DNA from 3 places in the Amycolatopsis solani genome. Region 1 is predicted to be linked to each of the others. Evidence: riboswitches for the same ligand, from Rfam matches in the RefSeq annotation. Region 1 holds a riboswitch; each other region holds the start of a gene.
What was found. A riboswitch is a leader RNA that binds a small molecule or an ion and turns the genes downstream of it on or off. The one in region 1 is predicted to bind S-adenosylmethionine.
Positions count from the first base shown of each region.

Region 2: linked by a shared signal. The riboswitch ahead of SD460_RS12135 (methionine ABC transporter ATP-binding protein) and the one ahead of thrC (threonine synthase) in region 1 are both predicted to bind S-adenosylmethionine.
Region 3: linked by a shared signal. The riboswitch ahead of SD460_RS33795 (aminotransferase class V-fold PLP-dependent enzyme) and the one ahead of thrC (threonine synthase) in region 1 are both predicted to bind S-adenosylmethionine.

Region 1 is NZ_JAWQJT010000001.1:4,179,229-4,189,096, reverse strand. It holds gene SD460_RS19350 (pyridoxamine 5'-phosphate oxidase family protein) at 1-282, shown strand, start outside; gene SD460_RS19345 (hypothetical protein) at 308-889, shown strand; gene SD460_RS19340 (Uma2 family endonuclease) at 902-1,471, opposite strand; gene lepA (translation elongation factor 4) at 1,602-3,443, opposite strand; gene SD460_RS19330 (class I SAM-dependent methyltransferase) at 3,559-4,179, shown strand; gene SD460_RS19325 (VOC family protein) at 4,176-4,550, opposite strand; gene SD460_RS19320 (DMT family transporter) at 4,574-5,437, opposite strand; gene rpsT (30S ribosomal protein S20) at 5,785-6,045, shown strand; gene holA (DNA polymerase III subunit delta) at 6,103-7,083, opposite strand; SAM riboswitch class I at 7,230-7,363, shown strand; gene thrC (threonine synthase) at 7,377-8,642, shown strand; gene SD460_RS19300 (ComEC/Rec2 family competence protein) at 8,680-9,868, opposite strand, start outside.
Region 2 is NZ_JAWQJT010000001.1:2,435,291-2,445,158, reverse strand. It holds gene SD460_RS12145 (ASCH domain-containing protein) at 1-244, opposite strand, end outside; gene SD460_RS12140 (4-(cytidine 5'-diphospho)-2-C-methyl-D-erythritol kinase) at 241-1,203, opposite strand; gene SD460_RS12135 (methionine ABC transporter ATP-binding protein) at 1,298-2,311, opposite strand; SAM riboswitch class I at 2,524-2,614, opposite strand; gene rsmA (16S rRNA (adenine(1518)-N(6)/adenine(1519)-N(6))-dimethyltransferase RsmA) at 2,741-3,592, opposite strand; gene SD460_RS12125 (resuscitation-promoting factor) at 3,672-5,096, opposite strand; gene SD460_RS12120 (TatD family hydrolase) at 5,306-6,142, opposite strand; gene metG (methionine--tRNA ligase) at 6,152-7,948, opposite strand; gene SD460_RS12110 (glycoside hydrolase family 25 protein) at 8,200-8,814, shown strand; gene SD460_RS12105 (aminodeoxychorismate synthase component I) at 8,834-9,868, shown strand, end outside.
Region 3 is NZ_JAWQJT010000003.1:127,469-137,336, reverse strand. It holds gene ileS (isoleucine--tRNA ligase) at 1-1,257, shown strand, start outside; gene SD460_RS33815 (penicillin-binding transpeptidase domain-containing protein) at 1,341-2,963, shown strand; gene SD460_RS33810 (ArsR/SmtB family transcription factor) at 3,066-3,749, shown strand; gene SD460_RS33805 (potassium/proton antiporter) at 3,847-5,325, shown strand; gene SD460_RS33800 (M23 family metallopeptidase) at 5,458-6,108, shown strand; SAM riboswitch class IV at 6,182-6,296, shown strand; gene SD460_RS33795 (aminotransferase class V-fold PLP-dependent enzyme) at 6,336-7,694, shown strand; gene SD460_RS33790 (hypothetical protein) at 7,711-8,325, shown strand; gene lspA (signal peptidase II) at 8,403-8,996, shown strand; gene SD460_RS33780 (RluA family pseudouridine synthase) at 8,993-9,868, shown strand, end outside.

The DNA.
Region 1 (9,868 bases):
GGGAAGGCGCACAAGCTCGCGCTGCTGCGGCGGGCCGGGCATGCCACCGTGACCTTCCGGCGGGGGTGGAACTGGCTCTCCGTCACCGGGGCCACGCACCTCGTCGGGCCGGATGATCCCGATCCCGGGTTCGATCCGGCGGGGTTGCCGCGGCTGTTGCGCGACGTCTTCGTCGCCGCGACCGGGACGCACGACGACTGGGACGAGTACGACCGCGTGATGGCCGAAGAGCGGCGGGTCGCGGTGTTCATCCGGGCGGACCGGATAATCGGCAATTCCTGACCCTTCGGTCCCCGGGAGTCGTTCGTTGTCCGAGTCATCGCCTCGCGTCAGCACGCCGGTCAAAGTCCTGCTCGGCGTGCTCCTCGCCGCCGACGCCGGGTTCGGGGTGGTCCTCGCCCTCGGGCTGGTGCGGGGCCAGTCGCCGTGGCTGATCGGCGGCGCCTACGCGGCGACCGTGGTCGTCGCCGTGCTGGCCTACCGCGCGTCCCGGGCCCGCGAGCTCAAGCGCGGCTTCGAGGGCCTCCAGGACCTCACCGTCGGCGAGGAAGGCCTCCGCCTGCCCGCGGGCACGCTCAGCACGCGCGTGATCCCGTGGTCGCAGATCGCCGACATCACACCGCGCCGCTCGGCCCGCTTCGGTGACGGCTTCGTGCGCGACGCCCTCTGGGTCGACCTGGTCACCGGTGGTGGCGTCGAAAGCTCGGTGCAGCGCTACGCGCCCCGCGGCCGGCTCGCGCCGGCCGCGCCGGGACGGCGGCAGTTCGAGCAGACGGCGATCCTCGACCCGGCCCTGTTCGACGCCGTCGTCGAGCGCCTCCGGAAGGAGCTGCGGCACCGGCAGCTGCACGCCCAGCTCCGCGGCTCACCCCGCATCCGCCACCACTGACCGCCCGGGGGCTCAGCCGCGCCGGCCCAGCAGCTCCCGCGGCACGATCCGCACCGGGAAGGGCAGCTCGACCTCCAGCACTTCGTCGCCCGCGGCCTTGTCCACCTGCTGGTAGTGACCTTCCTCGTCCAGCTCGAACACCGTCAGCGCCGGGTCGGCCGGGTCGATCACCCAGTAGCTGCCGGTGCCGAGCCGTTCGTAGACCGCCTTCTTGAGGTTCAGGTCGTAGATCGCTGTGCTGGGCGAAAGCACCTCGACGGCGAGCACGGGCGGCGCCGGGAGGTCCTTCTCGGTGAAGTCCTCGGCCCGGCCGACCAGGACGTCCGGCTGCAGTTCGATCCGGTCGCCGTGGTGCACCGCGAACGGGGCGCCGAGCACGTCGAATTCGGGCGGGCACACCGCTTCCAGCACGCCGTAGAGGCGGTAGGCGATCTTCTGGTGCCGCAGCCCGGGTGCCGGGGTCACGAGCAGCGCCCCGTCGATGAGCTCGTATCTTCGGCCGTCATCCGGCATCCCCTCCAGGTCGCGCACCGTCATGGGGCCCGACCCGGTCGGATACTGGAAGTCCATCATGAGAGTCATCGTGCCCTCCTTTCGCTCTTCGCACCAGAGCACCAGAGAGCACCGACAGAAACCGCGTCGAACACGGGTTCGGCGCCGTTATTCACACGAAAGAGCGAACAACGGCGCCGGTGTCACTTCGAGGCGACACTCACTTCTTGTTCTTGCCCGAGTCCTCAGTGGACAGTGCGGCGACGAAGGCTTCCTGCGGGACCTCGACCCGGCCGACGGTCTTCATCCGCTTCTTGCCTTCCTTCTGCTTTTCCAGCAGCTTCCGCTTCCGCGAGATGTCACCGCCGTAGCACTTCGCCAGCACGTCCTTGCGGATCGCGCGGATCGTTTCGCGGGCGATGATCCGGGCGCCGATGGCCGCCTGGATGGGCACCTCGAAGTTCTGCCGCGGGATCAGCTCGCGCAGCCGGTTCACCATGCGGTTGCCGTAGTTGTAGGCGTCGTCCTTGTGCACGATGGCCGAGAACGCGTCGACGCCCTCGCCCTGCAGCAGGATGTCCACCTTGACCAGGTCCGCCGCCTGCGTGCCCGCCTCTTCGTAGTCCAGCGACGCGTAACCGCGCGTACGCGACTTCAGCGTGTCGAAGAAATCGAAGATGATTTCGCCCAGCGGCATGTTGTACCGCAGCTCGACCCGGTCCTCCGACAGGTAGTCCATGCCGAGCAGCTGGCCGCGCTTGTTCTGGCACAGCTCCATGATCGTGCCGATGAACTCCGACGGCGCCAGGATGCTGACCTTGCTGACCGGCTCCAGCACCTTGTCGATCTTGCTGCCGGTCGGCCAGTCCGACGGGTTGGTGACGTGGATTTCCTTGCCGTCGTCCAGCACCACGTCGTAGACGACGTTCGGCGCCGTCGAGATCAGGTCGAGGCCGAACTCGCGCTCGAGCCGGTCGCGCGTGATCTCCAGGTGCAGCAGGCCGAGGAAGCCGCAGCGGAAGCCGAAGCCGAGCGCCACCGACGTCTCCGGCTCGTAGTCGAGCGCGGCGTCGTTGAGCTGGAGCTTGTCCAGCGCCTCGCGCAGCTCGGGGTAGTCGGAGCCGTCCACGGGGTACAGGCCCGAGTAGACCATCGGCTTCGGTTCGCGGTAGCCCGCCAGCGCCTCCTTCGCGCCGTTGCGCTCGGACGTCACGGTGTCGCCGACCTTGGACTGCCGGACGTCCTTCACGCCGGTGATCAGGTAGCCGACCTCGCCGACCCCGAGTCCCTTGCTGGCCTTGGGTTCCGGCGAGATGATCCCGACCTCGAGCAGCTCGTGCGTGGCTCCGGTCGACATCATCTTGATCTTCTCGCGCGGGGTGATCTTGCCGTCGACCACGCGGATGTAGGTGACGACACCGCGGTAGGTGTCGTACACCGAGTCGAAGATCATCGCGCGGGCCGGCGCGTCGGCGTCGCCCTGCGGCGCCGGGACCTGCTTCACGACCTCGTCGAGCAGCGCGCCGACGCCCATGCCGGTCTTGGCCGAGACCCGCAGGACGTCGTCGGGCTCGCAGCCGATGATGTGGGCCAGCTCACCCGCGTACTTGTCGGGGTCGGCCGAGGGCAGGTCGATCTTGTTGAGCACCGGGATGATCTGGAGGTTGTTCTCCAGCGCGAGGTAGAGGTTGGCCAACGTCTGGGCCTCGATCCCCTGCGCGGCGTCGACCAGCAGGATCGCGCCTTCGCACGCTTCGAGCGCCCGCGACACCTCGTAGGTGAAGTCGACGTGGCCGGGCGTGTCGATCATGTGCAGGACGTGGTCCTGCCCGTCGACCTGCCAGGGCAGCCGGACGTTCTGCGCCTTGATGGTGATCCCGCGCTCGCGCTCGATGTCCATCCGGTCGAGGTACTGGGCGCGCATGGCCCGTTCTTCGACGACGCCGGTGAGCTGCAGCATGCGGTCGGCCAGGGTCGACTTGCCGTGGTCGATGTGCGCGATGATGCAGAAGTTCCGGATGAGCTCCGGAGGCGTGAAGGTGGTGTCGGCGAACGTCGTCACTCGAATGAGTCCTCGGAAAGTCGGGGATGGCCACCTCTATGCTCCCATGCCCCTCCGGGTGCCAGTGGGGGTCATCCCCGATGCGGCCTCCCGTGATCCGTGGTGCCCTCGAAGTATGAGCATTCCGCACCAGCCGGCACCCCCTCCCCAGCCGGAGACCAGCGGCTTTTCCCGCGTTCTCGACCGTGCGTTCGGTCACCCCTCCGGCCCGCTCGGCCGCCTCGGCGGCTGGGTGATGGCGCGGGGCAACGCCGCAACCGAACACCGCGTCGTCGACCTGGCGAAGATCGAGCCGGACGAGACCGCACTCGTCGTCGGGCCCGGCCCCGGCGTCGGCCTGGCCGCCGCCGCCCGCCTGGCCGGGCGCACCATCGGCGTCGACCCCTCCCCCGAGATGCTCGCGCTGTGCCACGACCGCTGCGGCGACCGCGCCGAGCTGCGCGAAGGGTCGGCCGCGCGCACCGGCGAGCCCGACGGGTCGGTGGACGTCGTCCTGACCGTCAACAACGTGATGCTCTGGGACGACCGCGCGGCGGGCTTCGCCGAGCTGTTCCGGGTGCTGCGCCCCGGCGGCCGGCTGCTGCTGTCCGCGCACGAGAAGTGGCTGCCCGTGAGCAGGCACGTGCTGGCCGACGAGGCCGCGGCCGCGGGCTTCACCGACCTGCAGACGTGGACCTGGGAGCCGCCCGGCTTCGCCGCGCTGGCCGCCCAGCTGCGGGCCGTCAAGCCCGCCTAGCGGGTGTCCGTCCGGATCGGGTGGCCTTCGGGCACCTCGACCAGGACGATCCGCGTGCCGTCCGGGTCGGCGAGCCAGGCCTCGTCGAGGCCCCAGGGCTCGCGCTGGGCGTCCCGCACCGGCTCGAGGCCCTTCGCCTTGAGGCCGGCCAGGGTGCCGGCGAGGTCGCGGACCTGCAGCCAGAGCACCAGGTCGGGCGACGAGCCCGCCTCGCCCGCGCCGGAGACCTCCAGGGAGCCGTGCCCGAGGAAGAACACGGTGCCGCCGGGGAACTCGCGCTCCACGGCCAGGCCGAGGGTGTCGCGGTAGAACGCGGTGGTCGCGGCGGCGTCGCGCGGGCGGACGATCAGCCTGCTCTTCAGGACTTCCATCGCACCATCCCTACCGGACGGGCTCAGGCGGCCGCAATCGCGGCGATGCCGGCCAGCACGATCACCGAGCCGGCCAGCCGCCGCACCGCGTCGCTCTCGCCCAGCACCAGCCACGCGGCGAGGCCGCCGAGCACGATGCTCAGCTCCCGGGCCGGCGCGACCAGGCTGACCGGCGCCATCGTGAGGGCGAACAGGACGAGGACGTAGGCGACCGGCGACAGCAGCCCGACCACGAACACCTCGCGGCGCTGCTCCCGCCAGATCCGCGCCACCTCGGCCCGGCCGGCCAGCGCGCCGGGCACGAGCATGACGCTCTGCAGGATCGAGCCGAGCCCGAAGTAGACGACCGGCGGCACGCCGAGCCCGGTCACCGAGTGCGCGTCCCAGAGCGTGTACCCGGCGATGACGGCGCCGGTCAGCAGGCCGTAGAAGATCCCCGCCCGGCGGCCGTGCGTCTCGCCGTCCTTGCGGCCGGTGCTGATCACCAGCACCCCGGCGATCACCAGGAACGCGCCGAGCAGGCCGAGCCACCCGGGTCGTTCGCCGAGCACCAGGACGGCCGCGAGCACCGACAGCAGCGGCCCGGTGCCCCGCGCGACGGGGTAGACGACGGAGAGGTCGCCGACGCGGTACCCGCGCTGCAGCACGACGCCGTAGGCGATGTGCAGCACCGACGTGACGACCGCGGCGAGCAGCCAGCTCCACTGTGGACGGTCGGCTTCGAAGACGAGCTGCACGGCGGTGATCGGCAGCAGCGCGACCGCGCTGACGGTGTAGTAGAGCCAGACGAACTGGGTGCCACCGGAGGAGATCCGCTTGGCGGCGAGGTTCCACGCGGCGTGCACGACGGCGGCGACGAGGACGAGGGACAAGGCGGTGGCGTTCACGGGACCCTTCGGGGTTTTCGCGCGCGCGAAAACCGGGTCCTCCAGGCTTTTGCCCCGTCAGATGAACGACCGGCCGTCCGGGCCCGCCGATGGTGCCGCTCGGACCAGACCCGCCCGGCCCTGGTTGTGTGGTGCGGTGGTGCGGTGTGGTGCGGCGTGCGCGGACCGGCGGCGGAACCCTAGGCACTGACCGCCGCCCAGCCTACTCCCGGCTCCGGACGTCCGCGGCCCGGCTGTTAAAGTGGTCGCTCGCTGCCCGTGCGGCATTCCGTCATGGAGGAAACCCGCTTTTCGCGGGGCCACTTCAGCGCGGCGGCGATCTCACCGAGTGAAGCAGGAGTTGCCCTATGGCCAACATCAAGTCGCAGATCAAGCGCATCACCACGAACGAGAAGGCGCGTCAGCGCAACCAGGCGATCCGGTCCTCGGTGAAGACCGCGATCCGCAAGGTCCGCGAAGCCGCCGACGCCGGCGACAAGGCCAAGGCTGCCGAGCTGCAGCGCGACGCCGCCCAGAAGCTGGACAAGGCCGTCTCGAAGGGCGTCATCCACGCCAACCAGGCCGCCAACAAGAAGTCCGCCCTGGCGAAGCGCGTCAACGCGCTCTGAGCTGGGTGATTTCTGGGAAGGCCCCGGCTCCGGCCGGGGCCTTCTTCGTGTCCGGGGTCAGCGGTCGCCCTTGGCCGCCGCGACTTCGAGGACAGCGCGTTCCAGCGCGTAGCCCGGGTCCGCCGCCATGCCTTTGACCTCGGCGTTCAGCCGCGCGACCACCCGCATCGCGGTGGCCAGGCCGTCCTGGTTCCACCCACGGGACTGGCCCTGCGCCTTGCGGACCTTCCACGGCGGCATGCCCAGCTCGCCCGCCAGCTGGTTCGGGTTGCCGCGCCCGGCACCCGAGACGCGCGCGATCGTGCGGACCGCGTCGGCCAGCGCGTCGGCCACCAGGACGTGCGGGACGCCCAGCTGCATCGCCCAGCGCAGCGACTCCAGCGCCGCCGAGCGGTCGCCGCCGACCGCCTTTTCGGCGACCGCGAACCCGGTCACGTCGGCGCGGCCGCGGTGGTACCGCCGGACCGCGTCGGCATCGACCGCCCCGCCCGTGTCGGCCACCAGCTGACTGGCCGCGGAGGAGAGTTCGCGCAGGTCGGAGCCCACGGCGTCGATCAGCGCGGCGACCCCGGCCGGGTCGATCTTGCCGCCCGCCCGCCGCACCTCGTGCCGCACGAACTGCTCGCGCTCGGCCGGCTTCGTCAGCTTCGGGCACTCCGTGATCTCGGCCCCGGCCTTCTTCAGCGACGCCGGGAGCGACTTGCCCGCCTTGCTGCGGCCGCCGCCGGTGTGGACGACGACGAGCACGACCCCGTCCGCCGGGTCCTTCAGGTAGGACGCCACGGCGTCGGCCAGCTCCTGCGAGATGTCCTGCGCCGATTCGAGGACGATCACGCGTCCTTCGCTGAACAGCGACGGGCTCACCAGTTCGGCCAGCTCAGGCGCTGTGAGATCGGACACCCGGACCCGGGTCAGCTCGGCCGTCGAGTCCATCGCGCGGGCGGCGGCCAGCGTGTCGCGGACGGCCCGCTCGATCAGCAGTTCTTCGTCACCCAGCACCAGGTGCAGCGGGGCCGGGGCGGTGGCTTGCGCGGTCACCCCCGAATCCTCTCACCCGCGCCGCGATGCGCCCGCTCCGGTGATGTCGGGCGGCCACCATGGCACGGTCCGAGCACGATGTCGTACGGTGTAGTCGAGGCAGCCCGCCCCGGGGAATCCCGGTGTGCGCGCCGACAAGTGAATACCGCTCATCCAGAGGGGCAGAGGGAACGGCCCGACGAAGCCCCGGCAACCGGCGTACAGCCTGTCATCCCGCGATCGCGGGGTAGCTGACGACCACGGTGCCAATTCCGGCCCGCTTCGGCGGGGCAGATGAGGAAAGGAACCTCGCGATGACCGCAACCCTCGGCACGACCTCCACCACCAAGACCCCGGACCTCGGTCCCGCCGTCGAACTGGTGTCGAAGGAAGAGGGTCACCGGCAGCCGCTCGCCCCCGAATTCGTCTCCGCCGAAGACTTCTCGCCGCTCGAGGTCGCCTACGACTTCGGCCGCGTCCGCCGCGAAGACATCGAGGCCGGCCCCAAGAACATCTGGCGCTACAAGAAACTCCTCCCGGTTCCGTCCAACGTCGAAGAGATCCCGAACACCGAGCCGGGCGCGACCCGCCTGGTCCGCGCGGACCGCCTCGCCAAGGAACTCGGCCTCAAGCGCTTGTGGGTCAAGGACGACACGGGCAACCCGACCCACTCGTTCAAGGACCGCGTCGTCGCCGTCGCGCTGGCCGCGGCCCGCGAGTTCGGGTTCGAGGTGCTCGCGTGTCCCTCGACCGGCAACCTGGCCAACGCGACGGCCGCCGCCGCGGCCCGCGCCGGCTGGCGGTCGGTCGTGCTGATCCCGAAGAGCCTCGAGCGCGCCAAGATCCTCACCACCGCCGTGTACGACGGCGACCTCGTCGCGGTCGACGGCAACTACGACGACGTCAACCGCCTCGCCACCGAACTGGCCGGCGAGCACCCGAAGTGGGCGTTCGTGAACGTGAACGTCCGGCCGTACTACTCGGAAGGCTCGAAGACGCTGGCCTTCGAGGTCGCCGAGCAGCTCGGCTGGCGCATCCCGCCGCAGATCGTCGTGCCGATCGCCTCCGGTTCGCAGTTGACCAAGGTGGACAAGGGTTTCCGCGAGCTGGGCCAGCTCGGTCTCGTGGACGCCAGCCCGTACAAGGTGTTCGGCGCGCAGGCCACCGGCTGCTCGCCGGTGTCGGCCGCGTTCCGGGCCGGCCACGACGTCGTCCAGCCGGTGAAGCCGGACACCATCGCCCGCTCACTGGCGATCGGCAACCCGGCCGACGGCCCCTACGTGCTCGACGTCGTCAACCGCAGCGGTGGCGCGATCGAGGACGTCACCGACGAAGAGGTCGTCGAGGGCATCCGCCTGCTGGCCCGCACCGAGGGCATCTTCACCGAGACGGCCGGCGGCGTCACCGTCGCCACGGCGAAGAAGCTGATCGAGACGGGCAAGCTCGACCCGGACGCCGAGACCGTCCTGCTGATCACCGGCGACGGCCTCAAGACCCTCGACGCGATCGAGAACCACGTGGGCCCGAAGGCGATCGTGCCCCCGTCGGCCGCCGCCGTGAACGAGGCGCTCGGCTACTGACGTCCGCCCGGGGCGGGCCGCGTGGCGCGCCCCGGGTTCAGCGGCGCGGCGGCCCGCGGGGCTCGCCCCGGCGCGCCACCGCCGGCCCGGCCGTGTCCGTCACGACCGCCGTGTCGCCGTCCACGTCGGTTCGGGTGACCAGCGCACCGAGCGCCGTCAGGGTGTCCACTGTGGACTTGTTCGGATGGCCGTAGGTGTTGCCGGCACCCACGCTGACCAAGGCCACCCGCGGCGCCACCGCCGCGAGGAAAGACGGCAGCGAGTAACGCGAACCGTGGTGGGGGACTTTCAGCACCTCCGCTTTCAGATCACCGATGTCGGCCAGCAGGTCGGCCTGCGCGGCCAGTTCGACGTCGCCGGTCAGCATGACCCGGCCCGCCGCCGTTTCCCCGCGCAGCACGACGGAGCTGTTGTTGACGGCCGTCCCGTCCTGGCCCGCCGTGCGAGCCGGGACATAGCGCGGACCCAGTACGTCGAGCGCCAGCCCGGGCCACGCCAGCCGCTCCCCCGGGTTCAGCTCCACCAGCGGCACCGCCTGCCGCGCCGCCTCCGCGGCGACCTGCCGCCACGCCCACTCCGGCGCCCGCCCCGGCCCGACGGCGATCCCGCCCACCTCCCGGCCGTCGAAGACCGAGGCGAGCCCGCCGATGTGGTCGGCGTGCAGGTGGCTCAGCACCACCAGCGGGATCCGGTCGACAGCCAGCCGGTGCAGGCATTCGTCGACCGGCCCGGGTTCGGGCCCGGTGTCGACGACGACGGCCCGCCCGGGTTCGGCGGTCGCCAGCACCACCGCGTCACCCTGGCCGACGTCGCACTCGACCATCGCCCAGTTCCGCGGTGGCCACGACGGCGCCAGGACCCGCACCGGCACGAGCACCAGCAGGGCACCGGCGGCCAGGACCGCCATGAGCACCCGCACTCGCCGTAGCCGGGCCGCCAGCACGAGCGCCGCCAGAACGGCGGCGGCGAGGAGCCCACCCCACCAGCCGCCCGGCCACGCGATGACCGCACCGGGAGCACGCGCACCGTGCCGCGCCACCGTGATCAGCCACCGGGCTTCGGGATCGGCGAGGTGCACCAGGAACTCCCCGGCACCCGGCCACCACGGGCCGGTGACCGTCGCCAGCACGCCGAGCACGGTCGCCGGGGCCACCACGGGCGCGGCGAGGACGTTGGTCAGCACCGAAACCAGGCTCACCGACCCCGCCATGCCCGCGAGCACGGGT
Region 2 (9,868 bases), 1.7 Mb from region 1:
CGATCGCGTGCTGGAGGTCCACTTCGGACAGGGGGAGCACGCGCACCTCGGCGGTCTCGATGACGGCGACCCCGGCGCGGGCCGAGTCGAGCACCAGCTCACGCTCGCCAACGGTGGGCAACGCTTCGCCCTCCCGCTCGTATTCCACGAGCAAGGCGGAAGTGGTCGTCTTCGAGCCGTCCAGGATCGCCGCGACCAGCTTGTCGCGCAGCGGGCCGGGGAACGCGAATTCCGCGTGCTTCACGCGTGCACCCGCGGCGGCGTCGGCCGGCTCGCGTCGTCGCCGCCGACCACTCGGGCGCCCGGGACCGGGCCGTGGGCCACGCGGACCGTGCGGCAGACGCCCGCGCCGGAGAGCTCCGCGGCGACCTCCACCGCCGACTGCGCGTCTTCGCAGAGGAACGCGCAGGTCGGGCCGGAACCGGAGACCGTGCCCGCGAGCGCGCCCGCGTTGACGCCGGCCCGGAGCGTGCGGCGCAGGTCCGGGCGCAGCGAGACCGCCGCCGCCTGGAGGTCGTTGCCCAGCAGGAGGGCGAGCTGGCGCGGGTCGCCCGAGGCCAGCGCCTCGACGACCGGGGTGTGCGCCCCGATCCGCGGCGGGTTGCCCGCCGCGCGCAGCCGGTCCAGCTCCTTGAACACCTTGGGCGTCGACAGTCCTTCGGCGTCGAACGCCAGCACCCAGTGGAACGTGTGCCGCGAGAGCACCGGCACCAGGTGCTCGCCGCGCCCGGTGCCCAGCGCGGTGCCGCCGTAGAGCGCGAACGGGACGTCGCTGCCCAGGCCGGCGGCGATGCCGGCCAGCTCGTCGCGCGTGACGTCGAGGTTCCAGAGCGACGCGAGCCCGACCAGGGTCGCCGCCGCGTCGGCGCTGCCGCCCGCCATGCCGCCGGCGACCGGGATGCCCTTGCGCAGCACCACCCGGACCTTCGGCTCGCCATTGCGCCCGACGTGCGAGGAAAGCGCTTCGACCGCCCGCCAAGCCAGGTTTTCCGGGCCGGTCGGGACGGTGCCTTCGCCCTCGCCGTAGACCTCGATGCCGGGTTCGTCGGTGGCCGCGACGGTCACTTCGTCGGTCAGCGACAGCGCCTGGAACACGGTCACCAGCTCGTGGTAACCGTCTTCGCGCAGGTCGTCGACCGAAAGGTGCAAGTTGACCTTGGCCGGGACCCGGACGGTGATTGGGGGCGGAACTACGGCGAGCACCCGCCCAGCCTACGTGTCCACGTTCCGCAGAAAGCCGTGAAGGCCTCCTTACCGGCTCTTATGGCCGGTAAGGAGGCCTTCACGGCTTTGGGGGTCAGGCGGCGACGACGGCCTGGGGGCCGCGGGCGGTCTGGGTGACGTGGCCGCCGCGCTCGGCGACCCACGCCAGCGCCGCGTCGGCGCGCTCGCCGCGGACGCCGAGGCGGAAGCGGCCGACCGGGGTGTCGCCGATCCGGGTCAGGCCGCCGCCGATGGTGGCGAACTCGACGTCGAAGCGGCCCGCGGCCTCGGGCAGCAGCGCGCCCACCGACGCGAAGCCGACCAGCACCACGTCGACCGAGCGGTCGTACCGGCCGTTCTGCGAGCGCGGGGTCTCGATCGACGGCAGCAGCGCCTGCGCGGTGCGGCTGCCCGGGGTCGAGATCAGGTCGAGCACGGTGCCGCGCTCGACGACGGTGCCGTCCTCCAGCACCGCGACGTCGTCGCAGAGCCGCCGGACGACGCCGGCGTCCGGCGTGGTGACGACGACCGTGACGCCCAGCTCGGAACGGGCGCGGTCGAGCACGGTCAGCACCGAACCGGCCTCCTCCGGGTCGACGCCGGCGGTCGGGTCGTCGGCGAGCAGCACGGCCGGCGCGGCGGCCAGCGCCTTCGCGACCGCGACGCGGCGGAGCTGGCCCGCGGTGAGCTCACCGGGACGCTGCGCGGCGCGCGGCGTCAGGCCGACAAGGTCGAGCAGCGAGCCGACCCGGCTGCGGCGCTGCGGGCCGTCGACGCCGAGCTGCTCCAGCGGGGAAGCGATGTTGCCGGCGATGGTGCGCTCGGCGATCAGTTCCGGCTTCGACGAGACGACGCCGAGCTGACGGCGGATTTCGCGGAGCCGGCGGCCGTCGAGCGTGCCGGTGTTGAGGCCGTCGAGCCGGACGACTCCGCGGTCGGGGCGCTCCTGCAGCGCGATGCAACGGGCCAGGACGGACTTGCCCGAACCGGCCGGGCCGACGACGCCGAACAGCGAGCCGGCTTGGACGTCGACGCTCACGTCGCGCAGGGCGACGACCGAATTTCCGTTGGTGGCAAAGGATTTGGACAGGTTTTCGACGGTGATCACGACAGCTCCAGAAAAACAGGGCGCAGCGCACGAGGGCGCGCCCGGCCGCAAGCGAGTGTCCGTCCGCAATGGACGGTGCGCGAAGAAGGGTGGAACGGCTCAGACGAAGCTCAGCGCGAGCGTCGACATGCGGAGACGGAGCGGCGGCCTTCGTCGACGACGCGACGCCTGGTCAGCAGCAGGGGGCGAGCTACCCTCTTCATCGAAAACGGCCTCCATCGGTCCTGGCGGTAGCACCTGCCCTGTGGAGGGTGGTTGCTGCGACTTCGACGAGCCAGGTCTCTCGGTCGCTCGGGATGGACGTACTGAGTTAAGCCGATCCCACGGAGCGAAAGCAAGCCCGTTGGCCCACATCACACGACTGGAGGTGTCGCCGTCACGGTCCGACGGGAAAAAGGTGCGTTTTTCACCGCATCCACTGTGGTCTTTTCAGCGGCCGGCCTGCGCGCGGGCCGCGATCCGGGCGAAGTCGTGCACGTCGAGCTGCTCGCCCCGGGTCTTCGGGTCGATCCCGGCCGCCGTCAAGAGCTCACCGGCCCGCTCGGCCGAGCCCGCCCAGCCCGCGAGAGCGGCGCGAAGCGTTTTCCTGCGTTGTGAGAAAGCGGCGTCAACCAGGGAGAAGAGACCGTCCCGATCCGCGGACGCCGTCTCGTCGGCGCGTTCGAACGCGACGAGCGCGGAATCCACGTTGGGCACCGGCCAGAACACCGACCGTGGTACCGCGGCGACTTTCCGTGCCGGGCCGTACCAAGCGAGCTTGACGCTCGGGACGCCGTAGATCCGGCTGCCCGGCCCGGCCGCCATCCGGTCGGCGACCTCGGTCTGCACCATGACGAGCCCGGAGCGCAAGGACGGCACCTCGGCGAGCAGGTGCAGCACGACCGGCACGGCGACGTTGTAGGGCAGGTTGGCGACGAGGGCGGTCGGCCCGCCCGGCAGGTCGCCGTTCGCGACCCGCAGCGCGTCGGCGCCGACGACGGTCAGCCGGTCCGCGGCTTCGGCCGCCCGCTCGGCCACGGTCTCGGGCAGCCGCGCGGCGAGCTTGGGATCGATCTCGACGGCGACGACCCGCGCCCCGGTGGCGAGCAGGCCCAGCGTCAGCGACCCGAGCCCCGGCCCGACCTCCAGCACGACGTCGTCCGGCCCGACGCGGGCGAGCTCGACGATCCGGCGGACGGTGTTGGGATCGTGCACGAAGTTCTGCCCGAGCTTCTTGGTCGGCCGCACGTCCAGCTCGGCCGCCAGCCCGCGGATTTCGGCAGGTCCCAACAGATCAACCACCGGTGGAGCTTACCGATGCCGCTCCGCGTACACACGAAACGGCCCCCGTCCACGAAGGACGGGGGCCGTTTCGGGAAGATCAGGCCTTCTTGCCGCAGACCGGCCAGGCGCTGTAGCCGCCGCGGGCGTCGCGGACCTTCTCCGCGATCGCGATCTGCTGCTCACGCGAAGCCTGGCTCGGCAGGTTCGCGTACGCGTCGCCGCCGTAGGCGTCCCACGTGCGCTTGTCGAACTGGAGGCCGCCGTAGTAGCCGTTGCCGGTGTTGATGGCCCAGTTGCCGCCCGACTCGCACTGCGCGATGCGGTCCCACGCGGAGCCGTCGCCGATGGCCGGGGTCGGGGCCTTCTTGGTGCCGACGTGGATGATCTTCGGCTTGGCCGCGGTGATGATCTGCTCGGAGATGCTCTCGCGGGAGACCTCTTTGCCGTTCTTCTGCGTGACCTTGTAGGTCACCATCTTCTCGCCGGCCACGCCCGGGTCCTCGACCTGGGTCTTGCCCTTGTCCAGGTCCGGGTCGTCGACGCGCTGCTCGGGCGGGTCGATGGTCTCCTTCTGGACGACCGTCGAGACGCCGGTGCGGCTGATGTGCACCTCGGCGCCGTCGGTCAGCTTGACGTCCAGGCCGCCCTCGGCCTGGTCCTCCGGGCCCAGGGTGAGCTTGTACTCGCCCAGGAACTCCTTCGTCGTGACCGCGGTGGTCTTCACCTGCTTCGGCGTGTTGGCGCCGTCGTACAGGGTGATGTTCTTCAGGGTCTTGATCTCGACGGTGGCGCCCTGCAGGGGCAGCTCGCCGTCCTTCGGCATCGACATCCACGTGCCGGGCTTGTCCATGCCGGCCATGCCGAGCTGGTTCAGCGCGTCGCCGAGGTGGGTCGCACGCACCCAGGAGGTGTGCTCCGCGCCGTCGACGATCATCTTGAGCTGGCGGCCGCGCTCGAGCTTGATGACGCCGCCGTCGCCGACCTCCGCCTGCGGGGAGGGCGAGAGCGAGTCGTGCTCGCCGACCGTCAGGCCCGCGTCCTCCAGCACCTCGCCGACGGTGTCGCCGAAGGAGTGGATGGTCTGCTGCTGGCCGTCGACGTCGACGGTGACGCTCTTGTTCATCGCCAGCGCGGCCGCGCCGCCGCCGGCGATGCTGATCATGACGCTGAGGACGGCGCCCTTGAGGAAGCGGCGCTTCCAGACCTTGGTGGTCTCGCGCAGACCCTCGTCCAGCGCGGCCCGCTTGGCCTGCGGGGACGCGGTCCGGTCCGCCTCGATCTCGTCGGGGATGACGATCGGGGGCAGGTACGTCGTCTCGGCGTTGATGAGGCGGATCAGTTCGTCGACGTCGACGTCGATCTCGGCCATCATCGCGTCGGCGTCGGGGCCGAGCGCGGCGAGGATGTCCTGCTGCGTGATGTTCGGGTCGTCGGAGAAGTCGAGCTGGCCATACGCGGTGTCCTCGAAATGACTGCGTTCGAGGACGGCGGAGCGCGCTCCAGCCTGTCTGCTACCTGTCACCGGGGATCGTTCCCTTTCACGAGACGGCGGTCGGGGGCGCCGTCTCTACGACTGGGCGTGACGATCGGGAACTGCTGAACGCAGGTCCGACCGGCACGATCACGGGACAGTAACGGGTCCCGCCGGGTTGCGCAAACACCCCCCGGAGTGTCGTGATCCCCGTCACTCCATCAGGTGGACGATCAAGGAACCCTGATGTCGCAATGCGTTCACCCCGTTGTGACACTGGGGAGTCGGTAGACGCGCTCGGCGGTGGTCCGGACCGATTCGGCGACTTCGTGGACAGCTTCGCCCCTGAGCGCCGCGAGGTGACGGACGGTGTAGGCGGCGCCGAACGGCTCGTTCGGCCGTCCACGGAACGGGTGGGGGGTCAGAAACGGCGCGTCGGTCTCGACGAGGTACTGCCCCGGCGGGCAGAGCCGGGCCGCCTCGTGGAGGCCCCTCGCGTTCTTGAACGTCACCGTGCCCGCGAAGGAAAGGACGTATCCCGCGTCCACGCACTTGCGGGCCATTTCCGCGTCCCCGGAAAAACAATGGAAGATTACGGCGTTCGGCGCATTCTCTTCGGCCAGGATGCGCAACACGTCGTCGTGGGCCTCGCGGTCGTGGATCATCAGCGGCTTGTCCAGCCGCTTGGCGAGGTCGATGTGCCAGCGGAAGGCTTCCTGCTGGGCGTCGTGCGGCGAGTAGTCCCAGTAGTAGTCGAGGCCGGTCTCGCCGACCGCGACCACGCGCTCGTGGGCGGCCAGGCGCTCCACTTCGGACTTCTCGGCCTCGCCGAACTCCTTGGTCCGCGTCGGGTGGATCGCGACGGCGGCCCAGACCCGGCGGTCCCAGGTGGCCGCCTCGGTGGCCCAGCGCGCGGAGGCGAGGTCGTCGGCGACCGTGACGACGCGGGCGACGCCGGCGCGCTCGGCGCGGTCGACCATGGCCGTGACATCGGCCGCGGTGACCGCGCCGCACGCGTCGAGATGGGTGTGCGCGTCCACCACCGACACCGGGAGCCGGTCCGGGACCGGCGGCAGCTCGCGCTTCTCTTCACCCATGCGTACTTCTTACTCCTTGATGATCGGCGCCCACTCCGGACCGGTCTCGCCGAGCGCCGGGTCGAGCTTGGTGAACAGCGGCGACGGCTTGGCGAGCGGCTTGCCGACCTCGATCGGCTTCGACTCCCACTTCGCCTGCTCGCCCGCGTAGTCGCCGGTCAGGATCGGGTTGACCCGGCCGTCGATGTCGAGGTCCTCGACCTCCTTGAGCTCCGGCTGGGCGGCCCAGACGCCGGTGCCGCCGAGGGCCTCGTGCACCTTCTGCGCCGAGTGCGGCAGGAACGGCGTCAGCAGCGTGTTGGCGTCGGAGACGACCTGCAGCGCGGTGTGCAGCACGGTGTCACGCCGCGTGGGGTCGTCCTTGAGCTTCCACGGCTCCTGGTCGGAGATGTACTTGTTCGCCGCGGTGACGACCTTCATCGCCTCGCCGGCCGCGAGCTTGAACCGGGACCGGGCCAGGTGCGCGCCCGCGGTGTCGAACGCCTTGCGCGACAACGCCTTCAGCTCTTCGTCGGCCGCCGTCGGGGCCTCCGGCCGCGGGATCGCGCCGACGTTCTTGTGCGCCATCGAGATGGACCGGTTGACCAGGTTGCCCCACTCGTTGGCCAGCTCGAAGTTGGTCCGGCGGACGAACTCGTCCCAGGTGAAGTCGGTGTCCTGGGTCTCCGGGCCGGCGACCGAGATGAAGTACCGCAGCGTGTCCGGGCCGAAGTCGCGCAGGAAGTCCTCGACGTAGATGACGCGCCCGCGCGAGGTCGAGAACTTCGAGCCGCTCATGGTGAGGAACTCGCTGGAGACGATCTCGTCGGGCAGGTGCAGCTTGCCGTACTTGCCCGGCTCGCCGCCCTTGTCGCCCTCGCCGTTGTGCCCGAACAGCAGCGCCGGCCAGATCTGGGCGTGGAAGGTGATGTTGTCCTTGCCCATGAAGTAGTACGACCGGGCGTCGGCGTTGTTCCACCACTCCTGCCACGCGTCCGGGTTGCCGGAGCGCCGCGCCCACTCGACGCTGGCCGAGAAGTACCCGATCACCGCGTCGAACCAGACGTAGAACCGCTTCAGCGGCTGGTCGCGCCAGCCGTCGAGGGGGATCTTGACGCCCCAGTCGAGGTCGCGGGTGATCGGCCGCGGCCGCATGTCGTCGATCAGGTTCTTGGTGAAGTTGAGGACGTTCGGGCGCCAGTCGGTCTTCGTCGACAGCCAGTCGCCGAGGGTCTTGGTGAACGCCGGCAGGTCGAGGAAGTAGTGCTCGGTCTCGACGAACTTCGGCGTCTCGCCGTTGATCCGCGACTTCGGGTTGATCAGCTCCGCGGCGTCGAGCTGGTTGCCGCAGTTGTCGCACTGGTCGCCGCGCGCGCCGTCGTACCCGCAGATCGGGCAGGTGCCCTCGACGTACCGGTCGGGCAGCGTGCGGCCGGTGGACGGGCTGATCGCGCCCCGGGTCGTCTTGGGCACGACGTAGCCGTTGCGGTGCAGCGCCAGGAAGATCTGCTGCGTCACCTCGGCGTGGTTGCCGGTGGTGGTCCGGGTGAACAGGTCGTAGGAGAGGCCGAGGCCCTGCAGGTCGGTGCCGATCTGGCGGGTGTACTTGTCCGCCGTGAGCTGCGGGGTCGAGTTCTCCTTGTCGGCCTGGACCGTGATCGGGGTGCCGTGTTCGTCGGTACCGGAGACCATGAGCACCCGGTTGCCGGCCATTCGCTGGTAGCGGGAGAAGACGTCGGACGGGACGCCGAATCCGGACACGTGGCCGATGTGGCGGGGGCCGTTGGCGTAGGGCCAGGCCACCGCGGTCAACACAGGGGTGCTCATACCTTATTAGGTTACGGAGGGCGTCACGAGCTTTGTCGGGAGGGAGGCCGCGGGGCTCCCGGGCAGCGCGGCGGCGGCGGAGATGTAGTGAATGACTCATTCCTGTCGTCGGACGACGTGAATGAGTCATTCACGGCACGCGGCGGGCGGGGCCGAGCGGGAAATCGCCTGATCAACCGCGTGGGTGTCACTGCGGGTCCGCCGTCGGCGACGTATGGTGTGCTCTCCACCGGAGTGGCGGGGGCGGGACAGTGACGGGACCGGAGAGCGAACGCGGCATCTCGCTGTCCCACCGTGAGCGGGTGTCCGACTGGTACGCCGTCCGCGCGGCGGACACCAAGTTCGTCTCGGTGACCATCAGCGAGAACGTCAACTGGAGCAACGGCGCCGCCGAGCGGAACCTGGCCGGGGCGCAGGAAGCCGGGCTGCACGTCGGGGGGCGGCACTACGCGCGGCCCGGTGCGGTGCACGACCAGGCCGACCACTTCGTGCGCACCGCCAGCAGGCTCGGCGCGTTCGCCACCGGGTCGCTCGCGCCGGCCCTCGAAGTCGCCGCGCCGAGTGTCGACGACCGGTTCATCAAGGCGTGGATCAAGCACGTCCGGCACGCGGCACGCATCGAGCGGGTGCTGGTCTACGCCGACCACGACTGCTGGGCGAACCGGCTGCACCCGGACCGCTGGGCGGACAGCGAAGTCATCCTCTGGCTGACCCGGCACAACGGCATCCCCGGGCGGCCGGGCTGGTTCCACTCGCGGCTGGGCCTGCACCAGCACGCGTGCGCCGCGGACGTCCCCGGCATCGCCGGGCCGGTCGAGCAGAACGCCGTCGTGTACCCGTTCACATTGGGCGACTTGCTGCTCTGACCTGTGGTGGTATGGCGCCATGCGCGTGTCGAGCACCCCACTGCGGACGGACGTCACGCCCGCGCGCGCGTTTTCGGTGCTCGCCCACCACGCCGCCGCCCGCGGGCTGCCGCCGCCCGCGATGCTGTCCGGCGAGTGGTTCGGTGCGCGGGCGGTGATCGCGCCTTCGCTCGCGGTGACGCCGGGTGCGCTGCCGCCGGTCGAGCCGGTGCCCGCGCCACCGGGGGTCGTCGGCGGCGGCTGGTTCGGCTACCTGGGGTACGACCTCGCGGACCCGTCGGGCCGCACCGGGTCCCTGCCGCCGTCGGCGTGGGGCTGGGCGGACCACGTGCTCCGGTGGTCCGCCGACGGCACCTGCCACCTGGAGTCGCTGGACGGCGGCGGGCCGCCGGTGTCCACGATGGAATCGCTGCTGGCCTCCGGCGTCCCGGAGTCGTCCTGGACGGCCGGGCCGCTGCGGCGTCCGCTGCCGTCGGAACACCGTGACGCGGTGAAGGCGTGCGTGCACGCGATCGAAGCCGGGGAACTGTTCCAGGCGAACATCTGCACGCGGTTCACGGGCTCGTTCTCAGGATCGCCCGCGGCGTTGTTCGCGGCCGGGGTCTCGTCGCTGGACCCGCGCCGCGCGGCCTTCCTGGCCGGCTCGTGGGGATCGGTGGTTTCGTTCTCGCCGGAGCTGTTCCTCGCGCGGCACGGGCGGGCGGTGCGGTCGACGCCGATCAAGGGGACGCTCCCCCGGCGCGGCCCCGCCGACGACGGGAACGCCGCGCTGCTGCGCCGCTCCGCCAAGGACGTCGCGGAGAACGTGATGATCACGGACCTGGTGCGCAACGACCTCGGCCGGGTGTGCGAGGTGGGGTCGGTGACCGTGCCGTCGCTGCTGCGCGTCCGCCCGGCGCCGGGCGTGTGGCACCTCGACTCGACGGTGACGGGCACGCTGCGCCCGCCGGTGTCCGACGCGGACCTGCTGGCCGCGACGTTCCCGCCGGGCTCGGTGACGGGCGCGCCGAAGATCCGCGCGCTGGACCTCATCGCTTCGCTGGAACCCGTCGGA
Region 3 (9,868 bases), on a different contig from region 1:
GTCAACGAGGTCTTCGAGCGCGACGGCTCCGACGCCATGCGCTGGTACCTGATGGCGAGCCCGATCCTGCGCGGCGGCAACCTCGTCGTCACCGACAAGGGCATCCGTGACGCCGTCCGCCAGGCCGTGCTGCCGCTGTGGAACTCGTACTACTTCCTCGCGCTGTACGCGAACGCCGAGGGCGTGGACGGCCGGTGGCGCACGGATTCGCCGAACGTGCTCGACCGGTACGTCCTGGCGAAGACGCACGAGCTGGTCACCGACGTCGAGTACGCGATGGACAGCTACGACGTCGCGGGCGCGTGCCAGACCGTGCGGGACTTCCTCGAAGTCCTGACCAACTGGTACGTGCGCCGCTCGCGGGACCGCTTCTGGGCCGGCGACCGGGACGCGATCGACACGTTGCACACCGTGCTCGAGGTGACGTCGCGGGTGGCGGCGCCGCTGCTGCCGCTGACCACCGAGGTCGTCTGGCGCGGGCTCACCGGCGGCCGCTCGGTGCACCTGACCGACTGGCCGAACGCCAACGACTTGCCCGCGGACGCGGCGCTGGTCACGGCGATGGACCGGGTGCGGCAGGTGGCGTCGTCGGCGCTGTCGCTGCGCAAGGCGAACAAGCTGCGCGTGCGGCTGCCGCTGTCGTCGCTGGTCGTGGCGGCCGAGGACGCCTCGTCGCTGGCACCGTTCGCCGACATCCTGCGGGACGAGGTGAACGTCAAGGCGGTCGAGCTGACCACCGACGTCGCCGCGCACGGCGGGTTCGAGGTCGCGGTGAACGCGCGCGCCGCCGGCCCGCGGCTGGGCAAGGACGTCCAGACGGTGATCAAGGCCGTCAAGGCGGGTGACTGGTCGCTGCGGGGCGGCGCCGTGGTCGCGGCCGGCATCACGCTGCACGAGGGCGAGTTCGACCGGCGGCTGGTCGCCAAGAGCGGCGGCGCGGCGGCGGAGCTGCCCGGCGGGTCCGGGCTGGTCCTGATCGACACCGAGGTGACGCCGGAGCTGGCCGCCGAAGGCGTCGTCCGCGACCTGGTCCGGGTCGTGCAGCAGGCCCGCCGCGACGCCGGGCTCGACGTCGCGGACCGGATCGCGCTGACCGTCGACGCACCGGCCGACGTCGTCGAGGCGGCGCGGCGGCACGAGGAGTTCCTGGCCTCGGAGACGCTGGCGACGTCGGTGGCGTACGAGCCGGTCGGCGAGGGCTTCGCCGGCACGGTCGGCGACGGCACGAAGGTGACGGCGGCGGTCGCGAAAGCCTGACGCCGGTCGTGAGTGGCAAGTAGGGTTAGAACCCGACTTGCCACTCACGACGGTGGCGTTCCTTGGGGGAGGGGATTGCGGGAATGAGTCCTGCGGCGAGACGTGGCGTCCTGATCGGCGGCGCGCTGCTGGTGGTCGCGGTCGTGGTGGCGGCGTTCTTCGTCTTGAACGGCGGGAGCACGGCGCCGACGGCGGAAGCCGGGGCGACGTCGGTGGAGAGCCCCGGTGCACTCGACCCGCAGTCGGCGATCACCGAGTACGTGCAGGACCTGTCCGAGAACAACCCCGACGCGGCCGCCCGGCTGACCGACGACAACGCGGCGGCGGCGGTGACGCTGCGCGACGCGCGGAACACGCTGAACCCGAAGTCGGTCGTCGCCAAGCTGACCGTGCTGCAGCCGACGCCGGCCGGGGCGAAGTCGACCGGCGGGACGTTCTCCATGGCGTGGTCGCTGAAGGGCGGCGTCTGGAACTACGACGTCCCGTTCCAGCTGAACCTGGCGGGCGGCAAGTGGCTCGTGCACTGGTCGCCGTCGCTGCTGCACCCGAAGCTGGAGGCGGGGCAGCGCCTGGTGGTCAGCACCGCCACCCAGGACAGCACCGCGGTCGCCGACCGCGACGGCAAGCCGCTGCTCATCAGCGGGGCCGCCGGCGTGCGGCCGGTGGACGGCGACCCGGCGCCGCTGCTGCGCTCGGCGCTCACCGGTCAGGTCACGGCCGCGACCGGCGCGGGCTTCGCCGTCGAGCGCGTCGACACGGCGGGCAAGGTCGCGGAGACGTTGTTCGGCAAGGCGGCGGCCGAGGGCGCGCCGCCGCTCGTGTCGAGCCTGAGCCTGGCCGCGCAGAACGCCGCGCAGGCCGCGGTGAACGGCTACCAGGGCTCGGCGATGCTGGTCGCGCTGGACACGGGGTCGGGCGACATCCTGGCCGTCGCGCAGAACGCGGCCGCCGGGAACACCCCGAAGGCCCTCAACGGACTGTTCGAGCCCGGTTCGTCGTTCAAGATCGCGACGGCCGTCGCGGCGGTCCAGCAGAGCGGGCTGAACGCGGGGTCACCGGTTGATTGCCCAGGCGTCGCCACGATCGGCACGCGCACGGTGCGCAACGAGGACTTCGAGCTGGGCGCGACGAACCTGCAGACGGCGTTCGCGCGCTCCTGCAACACGACGTTCGGCCAGCTCGCGCTGGCGCTCCCGGCGGACGGGCTGAAGAAGGCCGCGGACGAACTCGGCCTCAACGCCGACTACGACATCCCCGGCATCAAGACGGAGCTGGGCAAGGTCGAGCCCGCGGCGAGCAAGGACGAGCAGGTCGAGGACGGCTTCGGCCAGGGCCGCATCCAGGCGAGCGCCCTCGGCGGCGCCGTGATGGCCGCGACGGTGGCGGCGGGCAAGGCGATCACCCCGAGGCTGTGGCACGACCTGCCGACCACGGTCGTCAAGGGCTACTCGCCCCCGCCCGCGGCGGTCCTCGGCGAGGTCCGCAAGCTGATGCGCGCGGTGGTGACCAGCGGAACGGGCCGCGCCGCGGCGGGCGCGGGAACGGTGCTGGGCAAGACGGGCACAGCCCAGTTCGGCGACGGCTCGAACGCGACGGGCTGGTTCGTGGGCTACCGAGGCGCGGTGGCGTTCGCGGTGGTCCTGGAGAACTCGAACGACTCAGGCCCGGCCGTCACCCTGGCGGCCAAGTTCCTGAAAGCGCTCTAACCCGCACTTTCACGTGAAAGTGCGGGGTCCTTGGGGCGGAACTTTCCCTATGAAAGTGACGCTTCGGCGGGGGCCGAACTGCGGGGCTCGTACCGTGGGGACATGGAGACGATCGCCCTCGCCGAGGTGGCCGCGGTGCTCGCCGAGCCGAGCCGGGCCACCATATGCCTCGTCCTGCTCGACGGGCGGGCCTGGACGGTCGGGGAGCTTGCGAAAGCGGCCGGGATCGCGCTCTCCACCGCCAGCGAGCACGTCACGCGATTGGCCGACGCCGGTTTCGTCGCGCGGGTCAAGCAGGGCCGGGCCAGCTACGTGCGGATCGCCGACCCGCGGGTGGCCGAGCTGATCGAGCACCTGGCCCAGCACGCCGAGCACCGGCCGGTGACCGGACTCAAGGCGTCGCTTCGGGTGAAACGGCTCGGCTTCGCGCGCACCTGCTACGACCACCTCGCCGGCGTCCTCGGCGTCGCCCTCCGCGACGGCATGCTCGCGACCGGGCTGGTCGACACCGCCGACGGCCTGACGCTGACCGGGCGCGGCCGCGAGGTGCTGGCCGGGCTCGGCGTACCGGTCGAAGCCGGGCGCCGGGCACTGCTGCGCGACTGTCTCGATTGGACGGAGCGCCGCGACCACCTCGCCGGCGCGCTCCCCGCGGCGCTGCTCGACCGGGCCGTCGACGCCGGCTGGGTGACCCGCGACGGGCACCGCGCGGTCAGGGTGCTCCCGGCCGCCCGAGCGCCGTTCGCCGAGCTCGGGGTCGAACTCGGCACATTAGGCCGTCCTTAACACACCGGGTCGCCGGCATCCGGCAGCGGTACACGAACGAGTTAACCCGACCGCTTCACTATTCTGAGGGCCCCACGGCACTCGGGAGGGAGGCGGCATGGACCAGCTTCCCGTGCTGCTCGGCGTCGGCGGTGTGGTGCTGCTCGCTTCCGTGCTCGCCGTGCGGGTTTCGATCCGGCTCGGCCTGCCCTCGCTGCTGCTCTACCTCGCGATGGGCGTGCTGCTGGGCGAAGCCGGCTTCGGCATCCGGTTCGACAACCCCGAGCTGACCCAGTCGCTCGGCCTCGCCGCGCTCGTCATGATCCTCGCCGAAGGCGGGCTGACCACGCGGTGGTCGGCGGTGAAACCCGCGCTGGGCATCGGGATCGCACTGTCCACAGTGGCCGTCGTGGTGAGCGTCGCGGTCACCGGCGCGGCCCTGCACTGGCTGCTGGGCCTCGACTGGCGGATCGCGCTGCTGTGGGGCGCGGTGCTCGCTTCGACCGACGCGGCCGCGGTGTTCTCCGTGCTCCGCACGGCCGGGATCGGCAAGCGGCTCACCGGCGCGCTCGAGCTCGAGTCGGGCATCAACGACGCGCCGGCGTACATCGCCGTCGTCGTGCTGGCCGAAGGCACCACTGTGGACTGGTCGCTGCCGCTGCTCGCGGTCTACGAACTCGCGGCGGGCCTGGGCATCGGCCTCGCGTTCGGCTGGGTGGGCGGGATCGCGCTGCGCCGGGCCGCGCTGCCGGCGACCGGCCTGTACCCGCTGGCCACGGTCGCGGTGTGCGTCGTGGCGTATTCGTCCGGTCAGCTGCTGCACGCGTCCGGGCTGCTCGCCACCTACGTCGCCGCGCTGGTGCTCGGCAATTCGCGGCTGCCGCACCGCTCGGACACGCTGTCCTTCGCCGAAGGGCTGGGCTGGCTGGCGCAGATCGGGCTGTTCGTGCTGCTCGGCCTGTTCGCCTCGCCGGGCCGGCTGCTCGACGCGATCGTGCCCGGCTTGGTCGCGGGCGCCGTCGTGCTGCTGCTGGCGCGGCCGATCTCCGTCGTGCTGTCGATGCTGCCGTTCCGGCTGCCGTGGCGGGAACAGGCGTTCCTGTCGTGGGCCGGGCTGCGCGGCGCGGTGCCGATCGTGCTCGCGATGATCCCGCTGTCGCAGGGGGTGCCGGGCGCCCAGCGGCTGGTCGACGCGGTGTTCGTGCTGGTCATCGTGCTGACGCTGCTGCAGGGCGCGACGCTCGGCCCGCTCGCGCGCTGGCTGGGGCTGGCGAAGAAGTCCGAGGCGCACGAGATCGAGGTCGACTCGGCGCCGCTGGACGAGCTCGGCGCCGAGCTGCTGCAGGTGCGCATCCAGCCCGGGTCGAAGCTGCACGGCGTGTACCTGTCCGAGCTGCGCCTGCCGGTCGGGGCGACGGTCAGCCTGGTCGTGCGCGAAGGCGCGAGCTTCACCCCGCAGAAGACCAGCCGCCTGCAGGAGCACGACCAGCTGCTGGTGGTCACGACGTCGGTGGTGCGCGACGCCGTCGAACGCCGGCTGCGCGCGGTCGACCGGGCCGGGCGCCTGGCCCGCTGGCGGGGCGAGTCGGGTCACTGACGGGGCCGGCTCGCTGATCGCGTACTCCAGAGCGCCTCACAAAAATCTCACTTGATCTTCCCTCTCTGCCCCTTTTGGCTTAATGTGCGCTCATTCGAATGGGTGAACACCTGAGCCAAAGGGGCACACAGGGTGACGAAACTGCGTCGAGCGGCCGTGGCCGCCACGATCACCGCCGCTCTCGGACTGCTCGGCGCGCCGGCCGCGACCGCCGCAGTGGCCCCGTTCCCGGCGCTCGCCCTGCCGTTCAAGGCGGGCCAGCAGGTCTACTCGGCCGGCATCCACTCCGACGACGGCAGCACCGGCGTGAAGAACGCCATCGACTTCAGCCCCGCCGACCGCACGGTGCGCGCGCCGCTCGCCGGCACCGTCCACCTCCAGCACTGCGCCGGCGGCGACTGGGTGACCATCGACCACGCGGGCGGCTGGCGGACTGGCTACTACCACATGGAGGGCATCGCGGTCACCGACGGTGAGCACGTCGAGCCCGGCGCGGTGCTCGGTTCGACCGGCAACGCGCTCCCGTGCGGCGGCTCCAGCACGGGCGCCCACGTCCACTTCACGCTCTGGACCCTCCCGGACGCCCCGGCGGCGAACTGGGACGGCGTCGCGTTCGGCGCGGTCTCGACCACCCTCGCCACCGCGTATGGCGAGCCGGTGGACGGCAAATCCCTGGGCGGCTGGCGGTTCACGGCGGGCGCCGAGCAGTACCAGGGCACCGCGACGCACCTCGCGGACGACGCCGTGACGCAGCTGCCGGGGCGGTTCCGCGCCAAACTGTGACGTTGTGAGCGGCGTCTCAGAATGTGAGCCGGGGGTTGGCCGCACGACGCGTTGTCGGTTACCTTCTGTGCCAGGTCATGAGTGCCAGCGCTAAGCCCCGGCTTGCTGGCCGGCAACCCTCCTACCGCGGTGGGGTGCCCCGGGTGAAGACCGGGCCGGTCGCGTCCCGCGACGGGCAAGCGCGGGCCCCTCGCCGGGGTCCCCCGGACCGCCGAGGAGGCACCCCGATGACCCTCGCCATCGACCGCACCAGCGTCGCCGATCGCCGCACGACGCCCGTCGAAACCCCTGCCCCGCAAGGCATCCCCACCGTCGCCGGCGCGTCGCTGCGGGTCCCGCTCGTCACCGGCGGGACGGTCGGCTACGCCAACCTCGACCACGCGGCGAGCGCCCCCTGCCTCGACGCCGTCCGCGCGAAGGTCGACGAGTTCCTGCCCTGGTACGCCAGCGTCCACCGCGGGGCCGGCTTCGCTTCCCAGGTCTCCACCAAGCTCTACGAGCGCACCCGCGACGTGCTGCGCCGGTTCGTGGACGCCCGCCGGACCGACACCGTCGTGTTCACCCGCAACACCACCGATTCCTTCAACCTGCTCGCCCGCAGCCTGCCGCGCAACACCACGGTCGTCGTCTTCGACACCGAGCACCACGCCGCGCTGCTGCCGTGGCAGGGCCCGAACGTCCGGCGGATCCCGACCCCGCGCACGCGCCTCGCGGCAGTGTCCGCTGTGGACGAAGCACTGGCGGATTCCCCGCAGGGGCCCCGGCTCGTGGTCGTCACCGGCGCGTCCAACGTGACCGGCGAGCTGCTCCCGGTGGCCGAAATCGCCGCCGTGGCGCGGAAGCACGGTGCCCGCATCGCCCTCGACGCCGCGCAACTGGCGCCGCACCGCCGGATCTCGATCCGGGAGCTGGACGTCGACTACGTCGCCATCTCCGGTCACAAGCTCTACGCGCCCTTCGGTGCGGGCGCGCTGATCGGCCGCGCCGACTGGCTGCGCGCCGCGCGCCCGTACCTCGCCGGCGGCGGGGCGACCAAGCTCGTCACCGAAGACGCCGTCGTCTGGAACAGCGGGCCGGAGCGCCACGAAGCCGGTTCGCCCAACACCGTCGGCGTGTACGCGCTCGGCGTCGCGTGCGAGACCCTGTCCCGCGACTGGGACGCCGTCGTCGCGCACGAACAGGCCCTGCTCGCCCGGCTGCGCAAGGGGCTCGAAAGCATCCCGGGCTGCGCCGAACTGCGCCTGTTCGACGCGCCGGTCGACCGCGTCGGCACCGTCAGCTTCACCGTCGCCGGCTTCGACCCGGGCTGGCTCGCGGCGGTGCTGTCGGCCGAGTACGGCATCGGCGTGCGCGACGGCGCCTTCTGCGCCCACATCGCGGCCAAGCGCCTCATCGCCGTCGCCGGCGGCGAGGGGCAGCAGGCGATCCGCGTCAGCCTCGGCCTGGGCAGCACCGATGAGCACGTCGACCGCGTGCTGCTGGCGCTGCGCCGGATCGTCGCGCGCGGGGCGGACTGGGAGTACGCGAAGGTGGACGGCCGCTGGGCCCCGGTCGGCGACCCGCGGGAGCTCCCGCCCTTCTGCTGAGCGCTAGCCTGGCCCGATGGGGAGAGGACCGCGCTACTGGTTTCCGCTGGCCCTGCTGGGATTCGCGCTGATCGGCATGGCGGCGGTGCGGCTGCTGCTGGGCCGGAGCCCGGCCGAGGGCGACTCCGTGAACTACTCCTTCGGCCCGCTGGAGCAGCAACTCGGCACCGGCGGCGTCGGCGGCACGGGCTACCCGGCGCCGCAGTTCCTGACCCAGGACACCTACTACGCGGCGGGCGCGGGCCTGCCCGACGGGCCGGCCTGGCTCGTCGCGCTCGGCGTCGTCCTCGCCGGCACCGCGGTCTGGTACTGGTTCGCGCTGCGGCCCGCCCGCACCGGGCGGTTCGTGCTCGCCGCGGTCGCCGCGCTGCTCGCCGTCCCGCTGCTCGACCTGGTCGGGTCCTGGCAGTTCCGGCTCGGGGACGGGCTGCGCGGCCCGCTGCTGGCCACCCTCGGCCTGCTGGTGCTCGCCGCGTATGAGCGCAGCCGGGTCGTCCTGGGCGCCGCCGCGGGCTTCGCGGTGCTCGCCGTCGTGCTTTCGGCGGACCTCGTCGGCGTGCTGCTGTCGGCGATCCTGCTGCTCGCCGCCGCCTTCGCCGTTCTGCTCCGGCACCGCCGCGACACCGCCTGACCAGCGCCGTGGACAATGGACCGGTGAGCACCGAGCCCAGCCGTTCCGAACCCGACACCGCCGCGCCCGAAGAAGCGGTGCCAGACCAGGCGGCCGACGCCCTGGAGAACCCCGAGGTCCCGGCGAAACCGCTGCTGCCCAAGCGGCGGGTCGGCTGGGTGTTCGCGATCGCCGTCGTGTTCTGGGCGATCGACCTGGTGACGAAGAACCTGGTCACCGCCAACCTGGAGGGCAAGGAGCCGGTCAAGATCCTCGGCGGGCTCATCTACCTGCAGGTGATCCGCAACCCCGGCGCCGCGTTCTCGATGGCCACCGGCATGACGTGGGTGCTCGCGCTGGTCGCGCTCGCCGTCGTCATCGCGATCATCTGGCTGTCGCGGCGGCTGCGCTCGATCGGCTGGGCGATCGGCCTCGGGCTCGTGCTCGCCGGCGCCACCGGCAACCTGACCGACCGCATCTTCCGCGCGCCCGGCGGCCTGCAGGGCCACGTCGTCGACTTCATCTCGGCGTTCGCCCCGAACGGCAAGGGCTTCGCGATCTTCAACATCGCCGACTCGGCGATCTGCGTCGGCGGCGCGCTCATCGTGCTGCTGTCCCTGCTGGGCAAGGACTACGACGGCACGTCGACCAAGGACAAGAAGAAGGTCACCGGGCCGGAGGAGCAGGCGTGAGCTCGCGGATGCTCCCGGTGCCCGACGGGCTCGACGGGATGCGGGTCGACGCCGGCCTCGCCAAGCTGCTCGGCCTGTCCCGCACGGTCGTCGCCGAGCTCGCCGAAGCCGGCGACGTGCTGCTCGACGGCCGTCCCGCGGGCAAGTCCGACCGGCTCTCCGGCGGCGGCCTGCTGGAGATCACGCTGCCGGAGCCGGCGAACCCCGTCGAGGTGGTCGCCGAGCCGGTCGAAGGCATGAAGATCCTGCACGACGACGACGACATCGTGGTGATCTCGAAGCCGGTCGGCGTCGCGGTGCACCCGAGCCCGGGCTGGACCGGCCCGACCGTCGTCGGCGGCCTCGCCGCGGCCGGCCTGCGCATCGCGACGTCGGGCGCGGCCGAGCGCCAGGGCGTCGTGCACCGGCTCGACGCGGGCACGACCGGCGTGATGGTGGTGGCCAAGAGCGAGCACGCGTACACGGTGCTGAAGCGGGCGTTCAAGGAGCGCACGGTCGACAAGGGCTACCACGCGATCGTCCAGGGCCACCCGGACCCGACGCGCGGCACGATCGACGCCCCGATCGACCGCCACCCCCGCCACGACTACAAGTTCGCGGTGGTCCAGGGCGGCCGCCCGAGCGTGACGCACTACGAAGTGGTCGAGGCGTTCCGGGCGGCGTCGCTGGCGCACATCAAGCTCGAAACCGGGCGCACGCACCAGATCCGCGTCCACTTCTCGGCCCTGCGGCACCCCTGCGTCGGCGACCTGACCTACGGCGCGGACCCGGTGCTGGCCCGCCACCTGGGCCTGAGCCGCCAGTGGCTGCACGCGAAGACCCTGGCGTTCGCCCACCCGGCGGACGGCCGCTGGGTCGAGTTCGAGTCCGAG